Regions from separate parts of the Streptomyces sp. NPDC058371 genome, predicted to be linked through region 1. Evidence: riboswitches for the same ligand, from Rfam matches in the RefSeq annotation. Region 1 holds a riboswitch; each other region holds the start of a gene.

Region 1 (5,436 bases):
TAGATGTCGATGTCCTGGTCGGCATACGCCCGGAAGGCCTGGTGGGCGTCGAGCATCACCACCACGTCGTCCACCCCCTCGGGAAAGCCCTCCGCCAGGCGGCGCCCGGTGGTGATCTGGATGGGCCGCGCGACCCGGTTGAGCCCCGTGCGGTGCCTGGCGACGAGCGCCGAGACACTGCTGATCCCGGGAACGACCTCGTACGTGAACGCCACCGCGCCCCGGTCGAGGATCTCCTCCAGGATGCCGAGCGTGCTGTCGTACAGCGCGGGGTCCCCCCACACCAGGAACGCGCCGCTGCCGTCCTCGCTCAACTCCTCGACGATCAGCCGCTCGTAGAGGGCGGCGCGGGCGCTGCGCCAGTCACCGACCGCGGGTGAGTAGGCCGCGCCCCCGGCGGCCCGGTCGCGATCCGGGTCGCGCGCTTCGACCAGCCGGTACGTCCCCTCCGGCAGATGTGCGTCGAGGATGTCACGGCGCAGCTGAACGAGGTCGGACTTCACCTCGCCCTTGTCCAGGATGAAGAACACGTCCGTGCTCTTCAGCGCCTTGACCGCCTGCAGGGTCAGCTGGTCGGGATCGCCCGCCCCGATTCCGATGACATGAATCTTTCGCACGACCCGAGTCTGCCCCACGCCACTGACAGCCGGTCTATCCGGGTTCACTCCCGCGCAGTCGCGGCGCCCACGCCACCGCGTCGACCGCCGTACCGTCCCGCTCCACGACCCCCGCCAACCTCCGCGCCCAGGCCGCCAGTTCCGCCAGATCCATCCCGTACGGCCGGTTCTGTCCGGATTCGGCGGCCCACTGTTCGGCGGCGCCCGCCCCGCGTCGCAGCAGCCGGGCGCCGCCCGTCGTGTTGCCCCGGGCCGCATGGGTCAGCCCCACCGCGAGCTGGGCCAGCCCGCGCCACAGCGCGCGCTCGTCCGCGGGACCCGACTTCCAGGCGTCCTCGAAGACCTCGTGCGCGTGGAACGGCTTGCCCGCGGCCAGCAGCGCCTGCGCCTCGACGACCGTCTCGGCGGGGCTGCGTACGACCCCTTCGGGTTGCCGCTCCACCCCGTCCGCGCCGTACGGCAGGGGCCGGCCGAGCCCGTCCCGGGGACGGGCGTTGCGGGCCCGTCCCTCCGTGTCCCGGTCGCGTCGGTCGTCAGCCCCGGCCCTGGAAATCCTGCTCATGCTCCGATTGTCCCGCGCCGGCCCCGGTGCCGCCCCCGCGCCCCCGGCGGACCGGCCTGTGGCGTGCGGTAAAGTGCTGTTCGCGCGATCACGCGGTTCACCGCGGCGAGCGCACCGGGACGTGGCGCAGCTTGGTAGCGCACTTGACTGGGGGTCAAGGGGTCGCAGGTTCAAATCCTGTCGTCCCGACGGTGCGAAGGGTCTTCGCGGGCGAAAGCCCGCGGGGGCCCTTTCTGTTCGCACCGGTCCCGCGGGGGCCGGACCGCACCCGGAGCGGGGCGGCACCCTCGCCACCGCTACAACTGGCGCATCAGGCCCACCACTCGGCCCAGGATGACCGCGTCCTCGCCGGGAATCGGCGCGTAGGCGGAGTTGCGCGGCATGAGCCACACCTGACCGTCCTGCCGGCGCAGCTGCTTGACCGTGGCCTCGTCCTCCAGGAGCGCGACGACGATGTCGCCGTGATCGGCGCTGTCCTGGCGGCGGACGGCCACCACGTCGCCGTCGCAGATGGCCGCCTCGATCATGCTGTCGCCGCTCACGGTCAGTGCGAAGAAATCGCCGTCGCCGACCATCTGGCGCGGCAGCAGGTAGATGTCCTCGATCGCCTCTTCGGCGAGGACGGGCGTGCCCGCGGAGATGCGGCCCACCAGCGGTACTGCGGCCGGCTCCGGCCCGCGGTCGGCGTCCAGACTCGGCGCCCAGGTGGGCCGTACCTGATACGCGCGGGGCCGGTGCGGATCGCGGTACAGGACGCCCTTTCGCTCCAGTACCGACAGCTGGTGGGAGACCGAGGAGGTGCTCGCCAGCTCGACGGCCTCGCCGATCTCACGCATGGACGGCGGATAGCCCTGCCGCGCCACCTCGGTCCTGATGAACTCGATGATGGCCTGCTGGCGGCCGGTCAGCTCGCCCTGCACCGACCCGGTCCCGGGCGGCCGGCCGCGGCGTGCCCTCGCGAGGTTCTCCACCTGCGCCCCCTCCGTTCAAGATCCCGTCAGTGCGTCACCATAGCCCGCCCTCCCGGACAAAGGGAACGTCGTCCGCGTATCACGGTATTCACTCCCAGGCGTCCCTCCCCGGGCACACCGTGCGGCGCGGGCGTGACCCGCCGCACCGGCCCGGTCACCGTCCGCCGACCGCGCACGGCTGCCGTCCGCCCCACCACCTGGACGTACGCGCGGGCCGGGCTATCCTGGCCGGCGTACCGGACACGGGGTGCCCCGCACGAGGGCTGAGATCACACCCGTCGAACCTGAACCAGTTAGGACTGGCGGAGGGATGTCTCATGTCATTGCCGCATGCCCGCGGTGAGGTGGCCGTCGGGTCCCCGCAGCGCGTCTTCGACGGGCGGATGCCCGCCGCTCCCGGTGATCTGCGGGTCGAGGCCCGTGGCATCGCACCCGTCCCCGAGGACGCGCGGTACGGCAGCCCGGCCCGGCTGTTCACCGTGTGGTTCGCCCCCAACCTGACCATGACGGGCGTGTTCACCGGCACCGCCGGCGTCGCGCTCGGCCTCGACTTCGCCACCGCCCTCACCGCCGTCGTCCTCGGCACCCTCCTGGGCGCGGTGCCGACCGCCTACCTGGGCACCTGGGGCAGCCAGACCGGTGCGGGGCAACTCCCGCTCGCCCGGCTGGCGTTCGGGCGGGCCGTTGCGGTGCCGGGCGCCCTGCAGTGGCTCTCCTCGATCGCCTGGGACGCGCTGATCGGCCTGTTCGGCGGGGACGCGCTGGCCCAGCTGTGCGGCTGGCCGTTCTGGCTGGGCGTCCTGGTCATGATGACCGCCCAAGGGGCTCTCGGTGTCCTCGGGTACGAGGCGATCCACCGGCTCCAGACCGTGATGACGTTCGCGCTCGCCGCCGCCTTCGCCGCGCTGACCGCCAAGCTGCTCGGCGGCAGCCACCCCGCCGCCGTCGCCACGGTCCATGGCGCCGACCGGGCCGGCGCGTTCGTCCTGACCTGCACCATCGCACTGAGCCTCGCGTTGTCCTGGGCCCCCTACGCCAGCGATTTCAGCCGGTATCTCCCGCGCACCGCGTCCCGGCCGCGGATGTTCTGGTGCACGCTGCTCGGCGTCAGCGTGTCCTTCGTGGCCGTCCAGGCACTGGGCCTGTGGGGCGCGTCCGTCTTCACCGACCAGACCGCCCGAGGCGTCGACACCCTGCTCGGCGGCGGCGTCCTCGGTGCGTTCGGCCTGCTCGCCGTCGCGCTCGCGGCCCTGTCCAGCAACGCCATGAACGACTACAGCGGCTCGCTGGCCCTGCAGACCATGGGGGTACGCCTGCCGCGTCCGGTCGCCGCCGCGCTGGCCGCCGCCCTCGGCTTCCCGCTCGTCCTGTGGATGCACGCGGCCGACACCACCACCCGCTTCCAGAACGTGCTGCTGCTCGTCGGCTACTGGATCCCCGGATTCGTCGCGATCGTGGCCGTCGACTGGCTCGTCCGGGCCAGGGCCCGCGCCGGCGCCCCGGTCGACCTGGCCGCCGAGAACGCCCGCCCGCAGCAGTGGTGGCCCGCGCTCACGGCGTTCGTCGTCGCCTTCGCCGCCGCCGTCCCGTTCATGAGCACCAGCCTGTACGTGGGTCCGGTGGCCGACGCCCTGCACGGCGCCGATCTCGCCTACGGGGTGGCCTTCGTCGTGGCGCTCGCCGTGTACGCCCCGCTGCGCCTGGGTCTCGGCGCTACCTCGAAGGAGACCCGGTCATGACACAGCCGGCCACATCACCCGGTGCCGCGACCGCACCGGTTCCGGCAGCCGCCGTCGCGCCGCCGCGCGTCCTGACCGTCGCCGGGTCGGACTCCGGGGGCGGCGCCGGTATCCAGGCCGACCTGAAGACGATGCTCGCGCTGGGCGCGCACGGCATGAGCGTGCTGACCGCGGTCACCGCGCAGAACTCCCTCGGGGTCCAGGGGGCGTGGGAGCTGCCGGCCGAGGCGGTGCGGGCGCAGTACCGCAGCGTCGTGGACGACATCGGCGTACAGGCGCTGAAGACCGGCATGCTGGCCTCGCCCCTGCTCGTCGAGACCGTCGCCGAGCTGCTCGCGGACACCGCCGCACCCGTGGTCGTGGACCCGGTGAGCGTCTCCAAGCACGGCGACCGGCTGCTCGCCGACGACGCGCTGGACGCCGTACGGACCGTACTGCTGCGGGTCGCGACGGTGGCGACCCCGAATCTCGACGAGACGGCGCAGCTCACCGGGGTCTCGGTGACGAGTGAAGGGGACATGCGCCGGGCGGCGGAACGGCTCCTGGAGTACGGGCCGCGGTGGGTCCTCGTGAAGGGCGGTCATCTGCCGGGCGAGGCCGTGGACCTGCTGACCGACGGCCGCGAGGAGCACTGGCTGCGGGCCCCGCGCCACGACAACCGCCATACGCACGGCACGGGTTGCACCCTGGCCTCCGCGATCGCGGTCGGCCTGGCGCAGGGGCATCCGGTACCGGAGGCGGTGCGCCGGGCGAAGGAGTACGTCACGGGTGCGATCGCCGCGGGCTTCGCCCTGGGCGCGGGCCTGGGCCCGGTCGACCACGGCTGGCGGACCCGCCCGCGCCGGTGACGCGCTGCGCCCGCACTTGGTTGTCGAGGTGAGCCGGGCGCGTCTCGCCGAGCGGGTTCCTGCGGTTCGGGTGGGCACCGGGCTCCCGCGGTTCGGGTCGGCCGGGGTCGCCTTCCGCTACCGGGTCCCGGCGGGGGTCGTCGTTCGGGTCGGCCGGGACGCCTCCCGTTACCGGGTCCCCGCGGTCCTGAGTGCCGTGAGGACCAGCGTGCGGGCGACGGCGACGGTTTCGGTGAGCGATACGCGTTCGTCGGGGCCGTGGGCGAGGCGCACGTCGCCGGGTCCGTACTGCAGCGTCGGTATGCCCGCCGCCGCGTAGAGGCGCAGATCGCTGCCGTACGGCGCGCCGCGCTCCCGGGGTCCCGGTGAGCCGGTGGCGTCCGCGTGTGCGGTGCCGACCACCTCGCGCAGGGGATGCCCGGGGGCGAGCCTGCCACTGGCGAACCGGCCGCCGGGCCAGGAGACGACGGCCGGGTGGTCGCGCAGCCATGGATCGTCCGCGCACGCCTGGGCAACGCACAGTTCGAACTCGGCGCGTGCCGCGGCGGGTTCCTCGCCGAGCCGCAGTCCCAGCCTCCCGTCGGCGACGAGAAGGCCCGGCACGCTGCTGGCCCAGTCCCCGGCCCGGACCATGCCGACGGACAGGCAGTAGGGGATGGGGTATTCGGCCATCAAGGGATCCGGCACCTTGTTGCGTAC
Region 2 (5,436 bases), on a different contig from region 1:
GCGATTCGCGACTCGGACCTGGGTGTCAACCCCAGCAACGACGGCAACATCATCCGTGTGACGTTCCCGGAGCTGACCCAGGACCGCCGCAAGGAGTACATCAAGGTCGCCAAGACCAAGGCCGAGGACTCCAAGATCTCGATCCGTTCCATCCGCCGCAAGGCCAAGGAGACGATCGACAAGCTCGTCAAGGACGGCGAGGTCGGCGAGGACGAGGGCCGTCGTGCGGAGAAGGAGCTCGACGACACCACGGCGAAGTACGTCGCCCAGGTGGACGAGCTCCTCAAGCACAAGGAAGCGGAGCTTCTCGAGGTCTGATGAACGACTCTTCCTGGGGGGCGCCGCCACAAGCCGGGTACTGGGGGCCTTCCGACCAGGGGCCTGTCCAGGGGGCTGCCCCGGCGGGTCCCGCGTACGATGCGCATGACGCCCAGCAGACTCGCCCCATGCCCATCGTGCCCGACGTACCCGCACACGGCGGAGACCAGGATGACGACCGGGGGGCCGCTCGGCTGAGTGGCCCCTTGTTCCGCGACGACACACCGCAGACGGCGCCCTACGGGACGCCGTCGCACAACCAGCCAAGTCCGCAGGAGCCCATGCCCAGCGCCCACCAGCCAGTACCCGCGCCGCAGAAGAAGAGTGCGGGCCGGGACCTGGGTGCGGCCATAGGGGTGGGCGTCGGGCTCGGTGCGGTGATCATCGCGTCGTTGTTCATCGTCAAAGCCGTGTTCGTCGGCGTGATCGTCGTCGCCGTGGTCGTGGGGCTGTGGGAGCTCACCTCACGGCTCGAGGAGCGCAAGGGCATCAAGGCGCCCCTCGTACCGCTGGCGATCGGCGGCGCGGCGATGGTCGTCGCCGGTTACGTCAGGGGCGCCGAGGGTGCGTGGGTGGCGATGGCGCTCACCGCGCTGGCCGTCCTGGTCTGGCGGATGACCGAACCGCCCGAGGGCTACCTCAAGGACGTCACCGCCGGGGTTTTCGCGGCCTTCTACGTGCCGTTCCTGGCGACGTTCGTGGCGATGATGCTCACGGCCGACGACGGTCCGCGGCGCGTCCTGACGTTCCTGCTCCTGACGGTCGTCAGCGACACCGGCGCGTACGCCGTCGGCTGGCGCTTCGGCAAGCACAAACTGGCGCCGCGCATCAGCCCCGGCAAGACCCGCGAGGGCCTGGTCGGAGCGGTCACCTTCGCGATGGCCGCGGGTGCGCTGTGCATGCAGTTCCTGATCGACGACGGCAGCTGGTGGCAGGGTCTGCTCATCGGGTTCGCGGTGGCCGCCAGCGCCACGCTCGGTGACCTCGGCGAGTCCATGATCAAGCGGGACCTGGGCATCAAGGACATGGGCACGCTGCTGCCGGGGCACGGCGGCATCATGGACCGGCTGGACTCGCTCCTGCCGACGGCACCCGTGGTGTGGCTGCTCCTGGTGATCTTCGTGGGCTCCGGCTGACCACTGCGCCCTGACCTTGTTGTACGTCGCTGACCTGCAGTTCTTGAGTGAGAGGCTCGCTGTCCACAGGGCGGCGGGCCTCTCTTCATATGTCTGCGACACTGGTAGAGCTATGCCTAAGCCCGGAGAACTCACTTTCGTCGCCCCCCGCGGAGCCAAGAAGCCGCCGCGGCACCTTGCCGATCTCACGCCCGCCGAGCGTAAAGAGGCGGTTGCCGCGATCGGTGAGAAGCCGTTTCGCGCCAAGCAGCTCTCGCAGCACTACTTCGCGCGGTACGCGCACGACCCGGAGCAGTGGACGGACATCCCGGCCGCCTCGCGCGGGAAGCTGCAGGAAGCGCTGCTGCCCGAGCTGATGTCCGTCGTCCGGCACATCAGCTGTGACGACGACACCACCCGCAAGACCCTGTGGCGGCTCTTCGACGGCACGCTCGTCGAATCCGTGCTGATGCGGTACCCGGACCGGGTCACCATGTGCATCAGCTCGCAGGCCGGCTGTGGGATGAACTGCCCGTTCTGCGCCACCGGACAGGCCGGGCTGGACCGGAATCTGTCCACCGGCGAGATCGTGCACCAGATCGTGGACGGCATGCGCGCCCTGCGGGACGGCGAGATTCCCGGTGGCCCGGCGCGGCTGAGCAACATCGTCTTCATGGGCATGGGCGAGCCGCTCGCCAACTACAAGCGGGTCGTGGGCTCGATCCGGGCGCTCACCGACCCCGAGCCGGACGGTCTGGGGCTCTCGCAGCGCGGAATCACCGTGTCGACCGTGGGCCTGGTGCCCGCGATCCACCGGTTCTCCGACGAGGGCTTCAAGTGCCGCCTCGCCATCTCCCTGCACGCGCCGGACGACGAGCTGCGCGACACCCTCGTCCCCGTGAACACGCGGTGGAAGGTGCGCGAGGTGCTGGACGCCGGCTGGGAGTACGCGGCCAAGTCGGGGCGCCGGCTGTCCATCGAGTACGCCCTCATCCGTGACATCAACGACCAGGCGTGGCGTGGTGACCGGCTCGGACGGCTGCTCAAGGGCAAGCCCGTGCACGTGAACCTGATCCCGCTGAACCCGACGCCCGGCTCCAAGTGGACCGCCTCGCGGCCCGAGGACGAGAAGGCGTTCGTCGAGGCCATCGCGGCCCACGGCGTGCCGGTCACCGTCCGGGACACCCGCGGCCAGGAGATCGACGGGGCCTGCGGGCAGCTGGCGGCGGCGGAGCGCTAGGACCCGGCTGCCCGGTGTCACCGGGGAGCCACCAGCCGCGTTCCGGCGAGGGAGCGGTAGTCTGACTGGCGTACGTACATCTTCATATTCCGACAGGGGAGCGCCACAGCGCTGAGAGTGCGGCACAGGCCGCAGACCCTCTGAACCTTGCCCAGGTCATTCTGGGTAGGAAGTTCGGTCGTTACTCAAGCTGTTGCGCCCTGCCCGGGAACTATCAGAGGTTCCCGGGCAGGGCCGCGTCTCTTCCTGGTCATCCCAGGAGGAATTCAGTGAGCACCACCAAGAGGTTGACGGCAGCGGTCGTCGCCACCGGTCTCGGGCTCGTCACGCTCTCCGCGTGCGGCTCGTCCGACGACAACGCCGGCTCCGGGTCCAAGACCGTGACCCTCGTCAGCCATGACTCCTTCGCCGCCTCGAAGAGCGTGCTCAAGGCGTTCGAGAAGGAGTCCGGGTACAAGGTCAGGGTCCTCAAGGACGGCGACGCCGGGCAGGCCGTCAACAAGGCCATCCTCACCAAGGACAACCCGCAGGGCGACGTCTTCTTCGGCGTCGACAACACACTGCTGTCCCGCGCGCTCGACAACGGACTCTTCCAGCCGTACGCGGCCAAGGGCCTGTCCGCCGTCGCCGCGGACGTCCAGCTCGACAAGGCCGAGCACCGCGTCACACCCATCGACTCCGGTGACATCTGCGTCAACTACGACAAGCAGTACTTCGCCGACCACAAGCTGGCCCCGCCGCAGTCCTTCGACGACCTGGTGAAGCCCGCGTACAAGAACCTGCTCGTCACGGAGAACGCCTCGACGTCGTCGCCGGGCCTCGGCTTCCTGCTCGGCAGCGCGGCGCGGTACGGCGACACCGGCTGGCAGGACTACTGGAAGAAGCTCAAGGCCAACGGCGTGAAGGTCGTGGACGGCTGGGAGCAGGCCTACAACGACGAGTTCTCCGGTTCGGCCGGTGGCAAGAAGGCGAAGGCCGACCGCCCACTGGTCGTCTCGTACGCCTCGTCGCCGCCCGCCGAGGTCATCTACGCCGATCCGCGGCCCAAGACCGCGCCGACCGGCGTCGCCACCGGCACCTGTTTCCGGCAGATCGAGTTCGCGGGCCTGCTGAGCAACGCGAAGAACGCCAAGGGCGGCAAGGCGCTGCTGGACTTCCTGATCACCAAGAAGTTCCAGCAGGACATGCCGCTGAACATGTTCGTGTACCCGGTGGTCGAGGGCGCCCGGGTCCCGGCCGAGTTCACCGAGTTCGGGCCGGCCGCCAAGAACCCCGAGACGCTCGCCCCCGGCACCATCGCCGACCACCGTGACCAGTGGGTCAAGTCGTGGACCTCACTCGTACTGAAGTAGCGCCCCGGCCGCCCGGGAAGTCCCGGAAACAGGGGGAGCCCGGGGCGTCCCGGGCGCGCAGGGGGCTCTCCCGCGGCGGCGCGGCGCGGCTCGGACTGATGGCGCTGCCCGTCGCGTTCTTCGCGGCCTTCTTCGCGTACCCGGTGGCGGCGATCGTCGGCCGCGGGCTCAAGGCCGACGGGGTCTGGCGGTTCGGGCGGATCGGCGAGGTGCTCGCCCAGTCCGACATCCGGCACGTCCTGTGGTTCACCACCTGGCAGGCGTGCGCGTCGACCGCGCTCACGCTGCTGATCGCGCTCCCCGGCGCGTATGTCTTCGCGCGCTTCGAGTTCCGGGGCAAGCAGGTGCTGCGGGCGGTGGTCACCGTCCCCTTCGTGCTGCCGACCGTCGTCGTCGGCACCGCATTCCTGGCGCTGGTCGGCCGGGGCGGGCTGCTCGACGAGCTGTGGGGCGTACGGCTGGACACCACTGTCTGGGCGATCCTGCTCGCGCACGTCTTCTTCAACTACGCCGTCGTCGTCCGGACGGTCGGCGGTCTCTGGGCGCAGCTCGACCCGCGTCAGGAGGAGGCCGCGCGGATGCTCGGCGCCTCCCGGTTCGCCGCCTGGCGCAAGGTGACCCTGCCGGCTCTCGGGCCCGCCCTCGCCGCTGCCGCTCTCATGGTCTTCCTCTTCACCTTCACCTCGTTCGGTGTGGTGCAGATCCTCGGCGGCCCCACCTTCTCGACCCTCGAGGTCGAGATCTACCGGCAGACCTCGGAGATCTTCGATCTCTCCACCGCCGCCGTGCTGACCATCGTCCAGTTCGTGGCGGTCGGCGCGATCCTCGCGGTGCACGCCTGGACCGTACGGCGCCGGGAGACCGCCCTGCGTCTGGTGGACGCCTCGATGACCGCGCGCCGGCCGCGTGGGGCCGGGCAGTGGGCGCTGCTCGCCGGGGTCCTCGCGAGCATCGCCGTCCTGCTCGTGCTGCCTCTCGGGGTGCTGGTCCAGCGGTCCCTGGACACCCCCGGCGGTTACGGGTTGGCGTACTACAGAGCGCTCACCTCCGAGGACGGCGGCATCTTCCTGGTGGCGCCGATCGAGGCGATCGGCAACTCGCTCCAGTACGCGTTCGCCGCCACCGCCGTCGCCGTGCTGATCGGCGCTCTCGCGGCCACCGCCCTCACCCGGCGTGCGGGCCGGCTCGTCCGCGGGTTCGACGCGCTGCTGATGCTGCCGCTCGGCGTCTCCGCGGTCACGGTCGGCTTCGGGTTCCTGATCGCCCTGGACGAGCCGCCGCTGGATCTGCGGTCCTCCTGGATCCTGGTGCCGCTCGCGCAGGCACTCGTCGGTGTCCCGTTCGTGGTCCGCACGATGCTGCCCGTCCTGCGCGCGGTGGACGAGCGGTTGCGGGAGGCGGCGACCGTGCT
Region 3 (5,436 bases), on a different contig from region 1:
GATGCGCGAGTCGGTGCAGGCAGAGGTCATGATGAGCTTTCTCGTGTCGGAGGAGCTCGCCTTCCGTATTCCGGTGGAGCTGCGATATGAGACTTGTGATCCTTTTGCCGTGCGGCTGACTTTTCATCTGCCCGGTGATGCTCCGGTGACCTGGACATTCGGGCGGGAGTTGCTGATCGACGGCGTGGGCCGGGCCTGCGGCGACGGGGATGTGCGGATCTCGCCGGCGGACCCGGAGGCATTCGGTGAGGTGCTGATCCGGCTTCAGGTGGGCGGCGACCACGCGCTGTTCCGGTCCGGCACGGCACCGCTCGTGGCATTCCTCGACCGCACGGACAAGCTGGTGCCGCTCGGGCAGGAGCGCTCTCTCGCCGACTTCGACACCCATCTCGACGAGGCGTTGGACCGCATCCTCGCGGAGGAGCAGAGCGCGGGCTGAGACGCGCCGCGCCCCTCAAGTGGCGTAACGCTTCCTCACCCAGAGGTGGCGTTCCAACGCTCGCGTTCAGAGGGGCCTGTGCCGCTCCCGCGAGGCGCTCCCGCGATGGGTCCTGTGCCGTTTCGGCGCGGGGGCCTGATCCGCTCCCGTCCAGGGGATCCGTACGGCTCCCGTTCAGGAGCCCGTGCACCCGGCGGCGTCAGTGCTTGCGGCGGCGGCCCTTGCCGCCGCGGGCCGGAGTCCGGGCACTCGCGGGCGCCGGAGCCCCCGTGCCGCTCGGGCGGTCCGCGGAGACCACCAGGGCCGCCAGCGCCGTGGTCACCGGTACGGACGCCACCAGGCCGATCGAGCCGACCAGCGTGCGCACGATCTCCTCGGCGACCAGCTCGCTGTTGGCGACCGTGCCGACGCTGCTCTGCGCGATCGAGAAGAGCAGCAGCAGGGGGAGGGCCGCACCCGCGTACGCCAGTACGAGGGTGTTGACGACGGAGGCGATGTGGTCGCGGCCGATCCGGATGCCCGCCCGGTACAGCCCGCGCCAGCCCATCGTCGGATTGGCCTCGTGCAGCTCCCAGACGGCCGACGTCTGCGTCACCGTCACATCGTCGAGCACACCGAGCGAGCCGATGATCACACCGGCGAGGAGCAGACCGCTCATGTCGATGGACGGATACAGGCCATGGATCAGGCCGGTGTTGTCGTCCACGTTGCCGGTCAGCGCGGCCCAGCCGATGAACGCGGAGCCCAGCAGGCCGATCAGCACCAGCGAGAGCAGCGTGCCGACCACCGCCACCGAGGTACGGGCCGACAGGCCGTGGCACATGTAGAGGGCGATCAGCATGATGGCGCTGGCGCCGATCACGGCCACCACCAGGGGGTTCGAGCCCTGCAGGATCGCCGGCAGGATGAAGAGCGTCAGGATCAGGAAGCTGACGGCGAGCGCGATCAGCGCCATGAGACCGCGCATCCGGCCCACCACCACGACGGCCAGCGCGAAGATCCCGGCGAGCACCGCCATGGGGATCTTGCGGTTCACATCGGTGACCGAGTACTGCAGGTTCTTGGGCGCGGAGGGCTCGTACGCGACCACGACCTTCTCGCTCTGGTGCAACTGGCGTGACTGGTCGGGCTGGACGATCTCCGTGAACGTACGGCCCTTGTCCTTGCCGGTGTCGATCCGGATCGTCGCCTTCTTGCAGTCGCCCGTCGCCTGTTGTTGTGCCGAGGAGCCCTCGGGCGTCGAGGTGTCACCGGTCGGGGTGTCCCCCGAGGCGTTCACGGACTTGCAGTCCACCTGGTCGACCCTGGTGACCGTGGCCTGCTGGGTCTGCCGGTCGAAACCGACGCCGGTGCGTTCGTGCGAGGGAGCGCCGCCCGGCCAGAACACGGCCAGGCCGACAACGACCGCGGCCGCGAAGGGGATCAGGACGGCGGCGATGACCTTGCGCAGGTGCTTGGAGACCGGGGCCGCGGGGCCATGGCTGTGCGAGTGGCCGTGTCCGTGACCGTCGCCGGGGCCGTGCGCGTCACCGGAGCCGGAGCCGGATCCGGGTCCGCCGCCGTTCCCGTGACCATTGTCACCGTCCGGCCCGTGCCCGTGCCCGTCGCCCGGACCCCGCCCGTGGCCGTCGCCCGGACCCCGTCCACGCGGCGGCTCGGACGGTGGGAACGGTGGCTGCTGCGTCGTGGTCACCGACCGATCATCGCAAGAACGGCAGGGGCCCTCTGTTCACCGCGCCAGATATGACGCTAGCGTGGAGGCACCTTTGCACACGCGGGAGCTCGGAGCACCGGGCTGAGAGGGCGCTGACCTTCGTCTCAGCGATGTTTCACATGAAACATCGGCAGACGGAACTCGCTGCGTCGACCGCCGAACCTGTTACCGGGTAATGCCGGCGTAGGGAGTAGGTCTCATGACCATCAAGGACGTACGCACGCCTGCCTCCAGCCAGACGGACGGAGCGAGTGCTCCGGCCGGCGACGGTGGGGCCCCCGCCTCCACCGAGAGCGGCGAGGCCGGGAAGTCCATCGGCTGGCACAAGGCATACGTCGAGGGCTCTCGCCCCGACCTGCGGGTGCCGGTCCGTCAGGTGCACCTCACCAACGGGCAGTCGGTCACGCTGTACGACACCTCGGGCCCGTACACCGATCCGACCGTCGACACCGACGTCCGCAGGGGGCTGGCACCGCTGCGCGAGAACTGGATCATCGCCCGCGGTGACACCGAGGAGTACGCGGGCCGTCCCGTGCGCCCCGAGGACGACGGAATCAAGCACACCTCACCGCGCGGGGGGCTCAGGAACCTCGACGCGGTCTTCCCGGGGCGGCCGCGGCAGCCGCGCCGGGGGCGTCCCGGGGAGGCCGTCACCCAGCTCGCGTACGCCCGCCGCGGGGAGATCACGCCCGAGATGGAGTTCGTGGCGGTCCGGGAGAACGTCGACCCCGAGGTCGTACGCGAGGAGATCGCCGCCGGCCGCGCGGTGCTGCCCGTGAACGTCAACCACCCGGAGATCGAGCCGATGATCATCGGCAAGCGCTTCCTGGTGAAGGTCAACGCCAACATCGGCAACTCGGCGGTCACCTCTTCCATCGAGGAGGAGGTGGACAAGATGACGTGGGCGACGAAGTGGGGCGCCGACACGGTCATGGACCTGTCCACCGGCCGCAACATCCACACCACCCGTGAGTGGGTGCTGCGCAACTCCCCCGTGCCCATCGGCACGGTGCCGCTCTACCAGGCGCTGGAGAAGGTCGACGGCCGTGCCGAGGAGCTGACCTGGGAGATCTACAAGGACACGGTCGTCGAGCAGGCCGAGCAGGGCGTGGACTACATGACGGTGCACGCGGGCGTGCGCCTTCCGTACGTGCCGCTCACCGCGAACCGCAAGACGGGCATCGTCTCGCGCGGCGGCTCGATCATGGCCGCGTGGTGCCTCGCGCACCACAAGGAGTCGTTCCTGTACGAGAACTTCGAGGAGCTCTGCGAGATCCTCGCCGCCTACGACGTCACGTACTCGCTCGGCGACGGGCTGCGGCCCGGGTCGATCGCGGACGCCAACGATGCCGCTCAGTTCGCGGAGTTGAGGACGCTCGGGGAACTCAACACGGTCGCGAAGCGTTTCAACGTACAGACCATGATCGAGGGCCCGGGCCATGTCCCGATGCACAAGATCAAGGAGAACATCGACCTTCAGCAGGAGATCTGCGAGGAGGCGCCGTTCTACACCCTCGGCCCGCTGACGACGGATGTCGCGCCGGCGTACGACCACATCACCTCCGGCATCGGCGCCGCGATGATCGCCTGGTGGGGCACGGCCATGCTCTGCTACGTCACGCCCAAGGAGCACCTGGGCCTGCCCAACCGTGACGACGTCAAGACCGGCGTCATCACATACAAGATCGCCGCACACGCGGCCGACCTCGCCAAGGGGCACCCCGGCGCTCAGGAATGGGACGACGCGCTGTCCGACGCCCGCTTCGAGTTCCGCTGGGAGGACCAGTTCAATCTGGCCCTCGACCCGGACACGGCACGGGAGTTCCACGACGAGACCCTCCCGGCCGAGCCCGCCAAGACGGCCCACTTCTGCTCGATGTGCGGGCCGAAGTTCTGCTCGATGAAGATCTCCCACGACATCCGCCGCGAACACGGCGGTTCCCAGGCGGAGATCGAGGAGGGCATGGCGCAGAAGTCCAAGGAGTTCGCGGCCGCGGGGAACCGGGTCTATCTGCCGCTGGCCGACTGACCGCTGGAACGGCGGTGTTCCTCGGGGTTGTCGACCGAGGAACACCGCCGCATTTCGGTGGCGCTGGGCATTCCTCAGGCGCTCGATCTGTTTTTTGAGCAGTTCGGTGGGGAAGAAGGCGGGACTGCCACCCACCTTCATCGTGTCGAACGTCGCGATGGTGGTACCGACTCGCACGACGACGTATCGATCGATCCGTGGGACTTTCCTGTCCGGCCCGCCCTTCTTGGACGGCGGGAGCGTGGCAGGGATGGTCACACGGAAGCGCACTGCTTCGTCGCCGATGTCCAAGGACTTCTCGGCAGCCATCTTCGCCTGGTACTTCCCGGTATAGCCCTCTCCGGTGAAGGACTTGCACGTCTTCAGCCCGTTGCGTACCTGATCGAAGGCCTGCTGAGCCCCCGTGCCCTCGTAAGCCGCAAGGGTGGAGCCCCTCGGATAGATATCGCCGTTCCAGTTGAAGACCTGGGTCACAAGGGAAGACGCGGCCGCCCAGCGCTTCGGCAGGCGGTTTCCGGTCTCGGTACGGCCTGTGACCGGTGCTGCTTCGGGGAGTGTCCCCGGCGTTCTCGGCCCGGCGCGCCACCCGATCCGAGAGGTCGGGAAGGTGTTCTTCGGCTCTCTCGGGTCGGCAGACTGGTGGGCATGACAGCCAGGTCGATGAGCAAGGGTGCCAACTTTCCCGTCCGTTCTGCCACGGTGCGTGCCGAGCTTTCCTGGTCCGCGGGACCCGGCGTGCCCGATGCCGATGCCTCGGCGCTGCTGCTGACCCCGGCCGGCCGCGTGCGTGACGACGGTGACTTCGTGTTCTACAACCAGCCCCACCATGCGTCCAACGCCGTAAGGCACCTCGGAAAGCGGACGGCTTCCGGAGTCACGACGGACACGATTGAGGTGGACCTGCGTTCAGTGGAGGCGGCCGTCGAGCGGGTCGTGCTGTGCGCGTCGGCCGACGGCGGGACGTTCGGTCAGATGTCCGGACTGACGATGCGCCTGCTCGACGCCGGGACGCAGGTCGAACTCGCGCGGTTCGACATGGCGGCCACGACGGAGACGGCGTTCATCGGCGGCGAGTTGTATCTGCGCGGCGACCAGTGGAAGTTCCGTGCCGTCGGGCAGGGGTACGCCTCCGGGCTCGCCGGACTGGCCACGGACTTCGGTATCAGCGTCGATGAGGATCAGCCCCAGACCTCGTCCGCCGTGCCGACGGCACCAGTGGGAGCACCTCTCCCGCCACCCCCGGCAGCACCTCCC
Region 4 (5,436 bases), on a different contig from region 1:
TACGGGCATCCGTGCACAGGTAGACCCGGGCGTCGGCGAGCTGCTGGCGGGCGGTGGCGGCGGTCTCGGGCATGGGTGTGTGTCCCCCGTGGTCGGTGGCGCGTACGGACCGCGGCGGCCGGGTGAGCGGCGAGCCGTGGTCCGTACGCCGGACGGTTGTCGGATCAGACGGCGAGCGCCTGGGCGCGGCGCTTCACCTCCGTGCCGCGATTCTCGCTCAGAGCCTGCGCGGGGGTGCCGGGCAGGGTCGAGTCGGGGGTGAAGAGCCACTCGAGCATCTCTTCGTCGGTGAAGCCGTCGTCCCGCAGGAGCGTCAGGGTGCCGGTCAGGCCCTTGACGACCTTCTGCTCGACCCCGTCGATAAAGGCGGCGGGGACGTGCAGCGCGCGGTTCTCACCACGGCGTACGGCAATCAGCTGGCCTTCCCTGACCAGCTGCCGGACGCGGGTCACCTCGACGCCGAACTGTTCGGCGATGTCGGGGAGGGTGAGCCAGGCGGGGACGAGAGCATCGATCTTTGCGTCAATCTCGGTCACGGGACAAGCCTGCCATCCCGGACTGACAGTCGGAAGCCAGACCCCTCCGACCAGGGGTGACGGACCAGGGCCCGCCCGGCGGATCATGCGCCGGGTCGTGGGGTGTGGCACGCACACTCGCGGCGTTGTCGTCGGCCGTGATGGCTCCGCTTTGCGCGGCACGCACCCCACCCCGCTCGGCCCAGTCTCCGGGCACCGTGCGGACGGAACCGCAGGATCCGCCGGACAGACCCTAGGCCGCGGCGGCCTTCAGCGGCCGCGCCGGGTCCGCGAGCAGTTCCGGATCCATAGGGGTCCCCGCCTCGATGACCTTGCGGCCCTGGGCCAGGTCCCGGGGGCGGCCGACCGCGAGAAGCGCGACGAGCCGGCCCTCCCGCAGCCAGCAGACCGTCCAGGCCGCCCCCGAGGGGTCGCCGCGCCACACGGTCGTGTCGGCGGAGTCGTGGTGGCCGACGTACTGCACGAAGCGGCCGAACTGCTCGGACCAGAAGTACGGGACCGGGTCGTAGGCCGCCGGGGCCTCGCCGATGATGTTCGCCGCCACCGTGCGCGGCCCCTGCAGGGCGTTGTCCCAGTGGTGGACCAGCAGGCGCCCCTCGTACCGCCCCGAGGGGAAGGAGGCGCAGTCGCCGACCGCGAACACGTCCGGCGCGGAGGTGCGCAGATGGGCGTCGGCCAGCACCTCGCGGTGGGCACCGAGCGTGATCCCGGAGCCGGCCAGCCAGGCGGTGGCGGGGCGGGCGCCGATGCCGACGACGACCGCGCCCGCGGGCACCCGCGAACCGTCGTCGAGGATCACCGCGCCGGGCTCGATACGCTCCACGCGCGCGTGGGTGCGCAGCGTGGCACCGCTGTCGGCGTACCAGGCGGCCATCGGCGCGGCCACCTCGGCGGGCAGCGCTCCGGCCAGCGGCCGGTCGGCGGCCTCTACGACGGTCACCGCGCAGCCCGCCTCACGCGCCGCCGTGGCGAACTCGGCCCCGATCCAGCCCGCTCCCACGACCACGATGTCGTGCTGCTGGGCGAGCACGGGACGCAGCCGCTCGGCGTCGTCGAGGGTGCGCAGGAGATGGACCCCCGGCACGCCCTCGGTGCCCGGCAGCCGGATCGGTTCGGCACCCGTCGCGAGCACGAGGACGTCGTACGGGACCGGACCGGAGTCGGTGTCCAGCTCGTGGTCCCCGGGGCGCACGCCGAGCGCCTCGCGGCCGAGTTGCAGTTCGATGCCCAGGCTCTCGAAGTCCACGTCGAAGGCGGAGCCCTCGGCCTTGCCGAGCAGCACGGCCTTGGACAGGGGTGGCCTGTCGTACGGCTGGTGCGGCTCCGCGCCGATCAGGGTCACGCTGCCGGTGAAGCCCTGTTCCCGCAGGGCGACCGCGGTCTGCACCCCGGCCATGCCCGCGCCCACGACGACGACCCGCCGCGCTGTCCGCTCCTGCGTCTGCTCGCTCACCTGATCACCTTAGACACCTGACAAAATGTCAGTCAGGGGACGTGCTCAGTGACCTGTTCCACACTTTCGTGGATCTGTTCCACCACGCTCGTCCCGCTGCCCGCCTGCGACTCCCACTTCCAGGTCTCCTCCAGGCGCACCCGGCCGTCGGCCAGTTCGACGACCGCGGACACGCAGTGCCCGGAGGAGGTCGTGCCGTCGTGCTTCAGCTGCACGTAACGGAAGTCGAGCCGGTCCCCCTCCCGTCTACCCACGAGATGACCACGTACGACATCGCCGCCGGCGTACTCGGCCCAGATCACGCCGTCCTTCTCGTGGTACGTGAACCGGGTGCGGGTGCCGACCTGCCCCGGCGCCTGGTCGGCGACCGGGGCCAGGACGAGACCGTCGAGCGAGCGGGCCACGCGGAGGGCTCCTCTACTGAGGTTCGAGTACTGAGGTTCGTGACGAAGGGCTAGGCTGGCCAACGTAAAGCACACGCGGGAGCCCGGACGAACCGGGCTGAGAGGGAGGCTGGGACGGCCTCCGACCGTACGAACCTGATCCGGGTCATGCCGGCGAAGGGAGGGGCTGGACGCCCATGTCGCGTACCTCAGACGTCCTGGTCATCGGGGGCGGAATCATCGGTCTGGTGACCGCCTGGCGGGCCGCTCAGCGCGGGTTCTCCACCGCGGTCGTGGACCCGGAACCGGGCGGCGGAGCGGCGCAGGTGGCCGCCGGCATGCTGGCCGCCGTCACCGAACTGCACTACGGCGAGCAGACCCTGCTGGGACTCAACCTCGCCTCCGCGCGCCGCTATCCGGACTTCGTGGCCGAGCTGACCGCGGCGACCGGCCTGGACCTCGGCTACCGCCAGTGCGGCACGCTCGCCGTCGCGCTCGACGCCGACGACCGGGCCCATCTGCGCGAACTGCACGCCCTGCAGAGGCAGTCGGGCCTGGAGTCGGAGTGGCTGAGCGGCCGTGAGTGCCGTCGCCTGGAGCCGCTGCTGGCGCCCGGAGTGCGCGGCGGCCTGCGGGTCGACGGCGACCACCAGATCGACCCGCGCCGGCTGGCCAGGGCTCTGGTCACCGCATGCGAGCGCGCCGGGGTCGTCTTCCACCGGACCTGGGCCGAGCGGCTCTCCGTCGTACGGGACCGGGCCGCCGGCGTCGGCACCGCGCACGGCACCGACCTCTCGGCGGGCCACGTCGTCCTCGCCGCGGGCAGCCTCAGCGGGCGGCTCGCCGGGGTCCCCGACGCCGTACTGCCGCCCGTGCGGCCGGTGAAGGGGCAGGTGCTGCGGCTGACCGTGCCGCAGCGGTACGCGCCCTTCCTGAGCCGGACCGTGCGCGCCGTCGTCCGCGGCAGCCAGGTCTATCTGGTGCCGCGCGAGAGCGGCGAGCTGGTCGTCGGCGCCACCAGCGAGGAGCTGGGCTGGGACAGGACGGTGACCGCGGGCGGCGTGTACGAGCTGCTGCGCGACGCCCACGAGCTGGTCCCCGGGATCACCGAACTGCCGCTCACCGAGACCCGGGCCGGACTGCGACCCGGCTCCCCGGACAACGCGCCGCTGCTCGGTCCGACCGAGCTCGACGGCCTCCTGCTGGCCACCGGGCACTTCCGCAACGGCGTCCTGCTCACGCCCGTGACCGGCGACGCCATGGCGCACGTCCTCGCCACCGGTGAACTCCCGGCCGAGGCACGCCCCTTCACCCCCAAGCGCTTCAGCACGGCCCTCACGGAGCAGCCCGCATGAACATCATCGTCAACGGCGAACAGCAGCGGATCGCCGCGGGCACCGCGCTCGACACCCTCGTCTCGGCCCTGACCCCGGCCCCGTCCGGCGTCGCCGCCGCGCTCAACGAAACCGTCGTCCCACGCGCGCGGTGGTCGTCCACGTCCCTCTCCGAGGGAGACCGCGTCGAAGTCCTCACCGCCGTCCAAGGAGGCTGACCCATGGCCGACGATCCCTTCGTCCTCGGCGGTACGACCTTCTCGTCCCGGCTGATCATGGGCACCGGAGGCGCCCCCAGCCTCGACGTGCTGGAACGCTCGCTCGTCGCGTCCGGCACGGAGCTGACGACGGTCGCGATGCGGCGGGTGAACCCGGCGGCCCACGGCTCGGTCCTCTCCGTGCTCGACAAGCTCGGCATCCGGGTGCTGCCGAACACGGCGGGCTGTTTCACCGCAGGGGAGGCCGTCCTGACCGCGCGCCTGGCCCGCGAGGCCCTCGGCACCGACCTGGTCAAGCTGGAGGTCATCGCCGACGAGCGCACGCTGCTGCCCGATCCGATCGAGCTGCTGGATGCCGCCGAGACGCTCGTGGACGACGGCTTCACCGTGCTGCCGTACACGAACGACGACCCGGTCCTCGCGCGGAAGCTGGAGGACGTCGGCTGCGCCGCGGTCATGCCGCTGGGTTCACCCATCGGCTCCGGGCTCGGGATCCGCAATCCGCACAACTTCCAGCTGATCGTGGAGCACGCACGCGTGCCGGTCGTTCTGGACGCCGGTGCCGGCACGGCGTCCGATGCCGCGCTCGCCATGGAACTGGGGTGCGCGGGTGTGATGCTCGCCTCGGCGGTGACCCGCGCGCAGGAGCCCGTTCTCATGGCGGAGGCCATGCGGCACGCGGTCGAGGGCGGGCGGCTGGCGCGGCGCGCGGGGCGCATCCCCCGCCGTCACTTCGCCGAGGCGTCCTCCCCCGCGGAGGGCATGGCGCGGCTGGATCCCGAGCGGCCCGCCTTCTAGGCACCCGTCAGGCGCGCGCCACTGAGACGCGCCACTGAGAGATGTGCCACCCCGGCCGCGACTCCCCGCCGGGGCCGGGACGGGCGCGCCCCGGCGGCGGCTCCCCTCCGGGCTGGGACAGGTGCGTCACAGGTCGGCTGCAGTCCGGCGCCGGTATCGGCCGAACGGGCGGGGGTGTCGGTGACGGATCGTAGACTCACCCGCGTGGATACGACCCTTCAGGACCCGCTTGTCGGGCACGTGCTCGACGGCCGCTACCGCGTCGACGCGAGGATCGCGGTCGGCGGGATGGCCACGGTCTACCGGGCCCTGGACACCCGCCTCGACCGCGTGCTCGCGCTCAAGGTGATGCATCCGGCGCTGGCCGCCGACGGCTCGTTCGTCGAGCGCTTCATCCGTGAGGCCAAGTCGGTGGCGCGGCTCGCGCACCCCAATGTGGTGCAGGTCTTCGACCAGGGCACGGACGGGTCGTACGTCTATCTGGCCATGGAGTACGTCGCCGGGTGCACCCTGCGTGACGTGCTGCGCGAGCGGGGCGCGCTGCAGCCGCGGGCCGCGCTCGACATCCTGGAGCCGGTGCTCGCCGCGCTGGGCGCCGCGCACCGCGCCGGATTCGTGCACCGCGACATGAAGCCGGAGAACGTCCTCATAGGGGACGACGGCCGCGTCAAGGTGGCGGACTTCGGTCTCGTGCGCGCGGTGGACACGGTCACG

What was found. Region 1 has a riboswitch for thiamine pyrophosphate ahead of ACFWM2_RS02710 (purine-cytosine permease family protein). Riboswitches for the same ligand answer to the same signal wherever they lie in the genome.
Region 2: another riboswitch for thiamine pyrophosphate. It lies ahead of ACFWM2_RS20190 (thiamine ABC transporter substrate binding subunit); the one in region 1 lies ahead of ACFWM2_RS02710 (purine-cytosine permease family protein).
Region 3: another riboswitch for thiamine pyrophosphate. It lies ahead of thiC (phosphomethylpyrimidine synthase ThiC); the one in region 1 lies ahead of ACFWM2_RS02710 (purine-cytosine permease family protein).
Region 4: another riboswitch for thiamine pyrophosphate. It lies ahead of thiO (glycine oxidase ThiO); the one in region 1 lies ahead of ACFWM2_RS02710 (purine-cytosine permease family protein).

Annotation. Positions count from the first base shown of each region.
Region 1 is NZ_JBHXJC010000001.1:622,889-628,324, forward strand. It holds gene cobF (precorrin-6A synthase (deacetylating)) at 1-617, opposite strand, end outside; gene ACFWM2_RS02695 (DUF309 domain-containing protein) at 652-1,179, opposite strand; tRNA gene ACFWM2_RS02700 (tRNA-Pro) at 1,295-1,368, shown strand; gene lexA (transcriptional repressor LexA) at 1,476-2,150, opposite strand; TPP riboswitch at 2,384-2,478, shown strand; gene ACFWM2_RS02710 (purine-cytosine permease family protein) at 2,468-3,889, shown strand; gene thiD (bifunctional hydroxymethylpyrimidine kinase/phosphomethylpyrimidine kinase) at 3,886-4,737, shown strand; gene ACFWM2_RS02720 (ArgE/DapE family deacylase) at 4,906-5,436, opposite strand, start outside.
Region 2 is NZ_JBHXJC010000006.1:126,719-132,154, reverse strand. It holds gene frr (ribosome recycling factor) at 1-318, shown strand, start outside; gene ACFWM2_RS20200 (phosphatidate cytidylyltransferase) at 318-1,454, shown strand; gene rlmN (23S rRNA (adenine(2503)-C(2))-methyltransferase RlmN) at 1,567-2,673, shown strand; TPP riboswitch at 2,758-2,863, shown strand; gene ACFWM2_RS20190 (thiamine ABC transporter substrate binding subunit) at 2,943-4,025, shown strand; gene ACFWM2_RS20185 (ABC transporter permease) at 4,001-5,436, shown strand, end outside.
Region 3 is NZ_JBHXJC010000016.1:15,451-20,886, forward strand. It holds gene ACFWM2_RS33615 (SsgA family sporulation/cell division regulator) at 2-439, shown strand; gene ACFWM2_RS33620 (YibE/F family protein) at 639-2,132, opposite strand; TPP riboswitch at 2,204-2,360, shown strand; gene thiC (phosphomethylpyrimidine synthase ThiC) at 2,353-4,182, shown strand; gene ACFWM2_RS33630 (VWA domain-containing protein) at 4,828-5,436, shown strand, end outside.
Region 4 is NZ_JBHXJC010000005.1:71,247-76,682, reverse strand. It holds gene thiE (thiamine phosphate synthase) at 1-73, opposite strand, end outside; gene ACFWM2_RS17640 (Rv2175c family DNA-binding protein) at 165-536, opposite strand; gene ACFWM2_RS17635 (NAD(P)/FAD-dependent oxidoreductase) at 769-1,989, opposite strand; gene ACFWM2_RS17630 (hypothetical protein) at 2,022-2,393, opposite strand; TPP riboswitch at 2,459-2,572, shown strand; gene thiO (glycine oxidase ThiO) at 2,570-3,727, shown strand; gene thiS (sulfur carrier protein ThiS) at 3,724-3,924, shown strand; gene ACFWM2_RS17615 (thiazole synthase) at 3,928-4,722, shown strand; gene pknB (Stk1 family PASTA domain-containing Ser/Thr kinase) at 4,927-5,436, shown strand, end outside.